2 regions of the Rhodococcus sp. PAMC28707 genome follow, and region 1 is predicted to be linked to the other one. Evidence: predicted binding sites of a transcription regulator. Region 1 holds the regulator's gene; the other holds the start of a gene.
What was found. Region 1 encodes LexA, which represses DNA repair genes until DNA is damaged. Its sites were predicted from a motif close to CGAACANNTGTTCG; they were not measured.
Positions count from the first base shown of each region.

Region 2: the regulator LexA is predicted to act here: its motif matches at 1,676-1,689, upstream of E5720_RS03715 (error-prone DNA polymerase).

Region 1 covers NZ_CP039253.1:314,824-317,943, forward strand. The annotation lists gene E5720_RS01405 (hypothetical protein) at 1-369, opposite strand, end outside; gene lexA (transcriptional repressor LexA) at 827-1,525, shown strand; gene E5720_RS01415 (acyl-CoA dehydrogenase family protein) at 1,608-2,750, opposite strand; gene E5720_RS01420 (solute carrier family 23 protein) at 2,887-3,120, opposite strand, start outside.
Region 2 covers NZ_CP039253.1:802,457-805,576, forward strand. The annotation lists gene E5720_RS03715 (error-prone DNA polymerase) at 1-1,655, opposite strand, end outside; gene E5720_RS03720 (MMPL family transporter) at 1,783-3,120, shown strand, end outside.

The sequences.
Region 1 (3,120 bases):
GCCGTCGAGATATCCGGCGCGTAGATTCGCAAGCCCTACCAAGCCCAGAAGAACAATGGCTGTGATCAACACACCCGCGATCGTGGCGGTCCACGACATTGTCTGACGTGGCGCCTCGTCGTCGAAGCTTCGATCGGCGGAGCTGTGATCGATGACCCGGTTGCAACCGTCCTGTTGCGCGACAGCGTGAAGGTAGCGTCGACGGTCGAGTGACGCGCAAGACGTGCGTGGGCGAGAAGTACGGACGGGCTGGCCCGAGCGCGTTGTGCGATCGAGGGTGTCGCGACCGTCTATACCCCGACCGTCTATACCCCGACCTGCTGCTGCGAGCCTGGTGAGAGCACTGGTCCGCTCTGTAGTGATGCTCATCGGAACCTCCACTGCGGTGTACAGATCGACCGTGGCGATGCTCGCGACCGACGCGACTTTCACCTTTATTCGATCAGGCGTTCGACGAACGCTTGTTCGAAGTTCTATCACGCGGGTCGGACAATGTCAGCAGAAGTTACGACACGGATCGAACAGATGTTTGATCGAACAGGGTTTTCGGGCTAGATTCGTGTCAGAAACCACACGTCACATCCACACCACGCGTTCGGGCCACTCGAGCACACGAGATGCCCGGCAGGGGAAGGCGATGCAGGAGGATGCACGAATGAAAGAAGAGACCTCGTCAGGGTCACCGAAGTCCACGGGCAAGACGAGCGGCAAGGCGAGCGGGAAGACGAAGGCTACGGCAGTGCGCGCAAAGACGCTCGGAAGTGCCACCGGTGGAAAGGTCCCCGCGCCGGCTGCCAAGACCGCCACAACCGCCAAGGCGCCCTCGGTGCCGACGGCGAAGGCATTCGAAGGTGAGGGCACCGACGTCAATGCGGGCCTGACCGAACGTCAACGCAAAGTTCTCGAGGTCATCAGAGCTTCGGTGACCGAGCGTGGCTACCCGCCGAGCATCCGGGAGATCGGGGATGCAGTCGGGCTGACCTCTACGTCGTCGGTCGCTCATCAGCTTCGGACGTTGGAACGCAAAGGTTTCCTCAGACGTGATCCGAACCGCCCACGCGCAGTGGATGTTCGCGGGCTCGACGAGGTACAGGCAGACCACGCGGCAGCCGTTGCCGACGGTTCGGCGCCTGCGGAGGATCAACTGCCGACTCCGACGTTCGTTCCAGTACTGGGAAGAATCGCAGCCGGCGGACCAATTCTTGCCGAGCAGGCGGTCGAGGACGTTTTCCCTCTCCCCCGCGAACTGGTCGGCCAGGGTTCACTGTTCATGCTGAGAGTGGTCGGCGAGTCGATGATCGAAGCAGCGATCTGCGATGGCGACTGGGTCGTGGTTCGACAGCAGAGTGTCGCCGACAACGGTGACATCGTTGCAGCAATGATCGATGGCGAAGCCACGGTGAAGACGTTCAAGCGCACCAAAGGTGAGGTATGGCTACTGCCGCACAACCCATTGTTCGAACCGATCCCGGGCAATGACGCAGCCATCCTCGGCAAGGTCGTCACGGTCATGCGCAAGCTCTGATCAGCGAGTTCGTACAGACGAAGGGCCGCAACCTCGTGTTTCGAGGTTGCGGTCCTTAACTGTATCGATCGAAAGGTGAGAACTAGAGATTCAGTCCCCGCCCGATGATTTCCTTCATGATCTCGGTCGTTCCGCCGTAGATCGTCTGCACCCGAGAGTCCATGTATGCCTTGGCAATCGGGTATTCCTTCATGTATCCGTATCCGCCATGCAGTTGCAGGCAGCGGTCGATGAGACGCACCTGGTTCTCGGTGGTCCACCACTTGGCCATAGCGGCTTCCTGCACCGTCAGCTTGCCGTCGTTGAGCAGTTCGATGAATTTGTCGACCATGATCCGTGAGGCGGTCGTCTCGGTTGCCAACTCCGCCAGCACGAATCGTGTGTTCTGGAATTTGCCGATGGACTTACCGAATGCCTTGCGATCACGGCAGTACTGAATTGTCATGTCGAGCGCCGACTCCATGGCGGCTGCTGCGACGACCGCAATGGACAGTCGTTCCTGAGGCAGGTTCTGCATCAGGTAGATGAAGCCCATCCCTTCCTCACCGAGAAGGTTCGCGGCGGGCACGCGAACGTCGGTGAAGCTGAGTTCAGCCGTGTCCTGCGCCTTCATCCCGATCTTGTCGAGATTGCGTCCGCGTTCGAAACCAGGCATGTCGCGCTCGACGACGAGCAAGCTGAATCCCTGCGCACCCTTGTCGGGGTCGGTGCAGGCTACGACGATGACGAGGTCGGCATTGATTCCGTTGGTGATGAAGGTTTTGGACCCGTTGAGGACCCAGTCGTCTCCATCGCGAACGGCCTTGGTCTTGATTCCCTGCAGATCGCTACCGGTACCGGGCTCGGTCATCGCGATCGCGGTGATCAACTCACCGGAACTGAATCCGGGTAGCCAACGCTGCTTTTGTTCTTCGTTCGTCAGATTGATGAGGTATGGCGCGACGACGTCGTTGTGCAGCGTGAATCCGATTCCGCTGTAGCCGCCGCGGGTGGTTTCCTCGGTGACGACGGCGTTGTAGCGGAAGTCTTTGACACCGCCACCGCCGTACTCCTCCGGCACGTCGGTGCCGAGGAATCCTTGCTTTCCGGCTTCTACCCACACCCAACGATCGACGAGGTTCTGCTCTTCCCACTTAGCGTGGTTCGGCGCAACGTGTTGGTCGAGGAACTTGCGGTACGACTCGCGAAACATGTCGTGCTCGGAATCGAATATCGTGCGTTCCACTTCGGTCTCCTTCGAATTGCCAACCGGCGGCACCATTGGTCACCTCCGGTGAACTGACGTCATTCGAGCCTACGGCCGAATAGGTCAACCGGTCGATGACCGAGCCGCGCGGAATCGGTGACCGAAGAAAGTGCTGTTATCGGCGCTGTGTGCGAGAAAGGGCGCGCAGAACGGGATAGCCGACCAAGATTCCGACCGATCCCCAGGCGATACCGCCGAGCTCCACCGACCCGACCGTCAGTGTCAGATCGCCGATGCCGGCAACGATGGCAGCAGCGACGACAACGAGGTTGACGGGATCGGTGAAATCGACCTTGCTGTCCGACCAGATGCGCACACCCAGCAGGCCGATCAACCCGTAAAGAACCAA
Region 2 (3,120 bases), 490 kb from region 1:
CCCGAGTGGATACCCAGATGACGGGGGAAGCCTTCGATCTGCTGGGCAAGTTCGAGAACAGGCTTCGGAATGCCACTGTCTGCCTGATCTCCGACGCCCGACCACCGGGTGACCTGTTTGCTCCAGGCATCCTGTTGCCCCTGCGAGAACCCGAGCGCACGTGCCATGTCACGTACCGCGGACTTACCTCGGTACGTGATCACGTTCGCCACCTGCGCCGCGTACGCGCGCCCGTACTTCTCGTACACGTGCTGAATGGCTTGCTCGCGCCGGTCGGACTCGATGTCGACATCGATATCCGGAGGTCCGTCTCGTTCCGGAGCAAGGAAACGCTCGAAAAGAAGTTTGTTCGCCACCGGATCGACGTTCGTAATTCCGATGGCGTAACAGACAGCCGAGTTCGCTGCCGAACCTCTTCCTTGACAGAGAATGTCGTGTGTCTTACAAAAGTCCACGATGTCGTGCACCACGAGGAAATAACCAGGGAAGTTCAACCGCTCGATGATGTCGAGTTCGTATTCGAGCTGCGAGTAGGCGGCCGGGTGCGCACTGGGTGTGCCGTATCTGCGCGCAGCACCGTCGAGCGTAAGGGCACGTAGATAGCTGGCTTCGGTGTGGCCGGCAGGCACGTCGAACGGCGGTAGTTGTGGGGCGATCAGGTGCAGATCGAAAGCACACTCTCGACCCAGTTCGACGGCACCACGAACCGCACCGGGATGATGCTCGAACAATCGAGCCATCTCCGCGCCGGATCGCAGATACGTACCTCCCGTGGGCGCCAACCACCCCGCGGCGTCGTCCAGACTGCTGCGTGCACGTACCGCTGCCATCGCCATGGCCAAACGCCCGCTCCGCGGAGTCGCATAGTGCGCCGCAGTCGTAGCAACGATCGGAAGACCGAATCTCCGTGCCAATTCGGCGAGCGCATCGTTGCGCTCGTCGTCTTCAGGGATGCCGTGATGAGTCAGTTCCACGGTCACTCGGCCGGCACCGAATCTCTCGATCAGATCCGCCAGAGCCGCACCTGCTGCCTCGACGCCACCGGCATCCAACGCCCGTCGAACATGCCCTTTTCGACATCCGGTGAGAATCTGCCAATGGCCACCTGCAGCCTCGGACAGGGCGTCGAAATCGTAACGGGGCTTTCCTTTGACTCCCCCGGCAAGGTGAGCTGCGGCAATTTCACGCGACAGCCGTCGGTACCCCTCTTGCCCACGTGCGAGAACCAGCAGATGAGTACCCTCCGGATCCAATTCACCTGTCCTCGACATCGTCGTGTCCAACGACAACTCGGCGCCGAAAATGGTCTTGATGCCCAGCGCCTTTGCTGCCTCGGCGAAGCGCACGACACCATAGAAGCCATCGTGGTCGGTGATGGCGACGGCTTCGAGCCCGAGCCGTACTGCTTCTTCGACCATCTCCTCCGGTTGGCTGGCGCCGTCCAGAAAGCTGAAAGCCGAATGCGCATGTAGCTCCGCGTACGCCGTCGTCGTCGTAGGTTTCGATATCGTCTTCTCGTACGCCGCCCGTTTGCGTGACCACGCTGGACTGTCACCACCGTCCCCGACGATGTCCACGACTTTCGGATGTGAGGGACGGCCGGACAACACCCGTTCCATTTCCGACCACGTCGGCGGACCGTCGTTCCATCCCATACCGACACCTCACTTTCGTTCGAACGTATGTTCCATTAGACCTCGTGGGTACGACACAAATCAATCTGCCTCGAGGGGCAGTTAGGCTCGCCGTGACATACAGCAGCCGAAAGAGCCGGAGAAGAATGTGAATCGTTGGGCCTCGTTCGTCGTCTCCCACAAGCGTTGGGTGCTCTCCATCGCGGTGGTGGTCGTAGCCCTGAGCGGAATATGGGGACTCGGCGTCTTCGGCAAGCTCAGCGAGGGCGGGTTCATCGACCCCGGTAGTGAAGCTGCGGAGGTTTCGGAGCTCGTCGCAGGATTGGGGCAGCAAACCCCCGATATCGTCGCCATCTACACCGCGCCCGAAGGCAAGAGCATCGACGACATCGCCCCGGACGTCACCTCGGTACTCGACGCCTTCCAGAACAAGTACGCAGTCGCGAACGTCACCTCCTACTGGACAGCCGATACCGGGACGAAGCAATTCCTGGTCTCGAAAGACCGAACGAAGGCACTCGCGACGGTCACTCTCGGCCCCGACTCCGGCATCACCTTCGCCACGTTCGGAGAGATCCCACCGCAGCTCGAGGTACCGGGCGTCACCTCCCAGTTCGCCGGTGGCTCCGTGGTCGGGGTCTCCTTCAGCCAAACGCTCCAGGAAGATCTGGTTCGCTCGGAAGCCATCGCCATCCCCATCACGCTCGTTCTGCTGATCGTGATCTTCGGTGGCGTCGTAGCGGCCGCCGTCCCGGTCTTCGTCGGCATCCTGAGTGTCCTGAGTGCGTTGGCAATCCTGCGTACCCTTACCTCGTTCACGGAAGTCAGCTCGTTCTCCATCAACGTCGCATCACTTCTGGGTCTCGGGCTCGCCATCGACTACGGGCTGTTCATCGTCAGTCGATATCGAGAAGAAATGCGCGACGGTGCAACACCGGCCGATGCAGCGATTCGTACAGTTCTGACGGCAGGCAGAACGATCGTCTTCTCGGGTTTGCTGCTGATCTGCGCCTTTGCCGGCATGCTCGTCTTCCCACAACCGGTGATCAAGTCGCTCGGTTTCGGGGCCATGGCCGCTGTAGCCAGCGCCGCAATCCTGTCGTTGACAGCGGTGCCCGCATTGCTGGCGATCCTCGGACCACGCATCAATTCTCTGACGTGGAGCAGGACCGCGTCCGATCGAGGTGAGGCGCGCGCCCAGAAGTTCTGGGGCGGCGTCGTGACCCGAGTGATGCGCAAGCCAGGCATTGTAGCGGCAGTGATCATCGCCGGACTTCTCGTACTGTCGGCTCCGATACTGAAGGTCACACTCGGCGAGGTCGACTACACCGCGCTCCCCAAGGACGATCCCGCTCGCGTCGCCGTCGAGACCCTCGGCACCGAGTTCCAATCTTCGGGTGAGAGCGCAACGGTCGTACTCCGGGGCCTCGATGGAGCCAAACCCCAGGGCGCGCCGATAGCCGACATCACCCGTCGAGCAGAATCC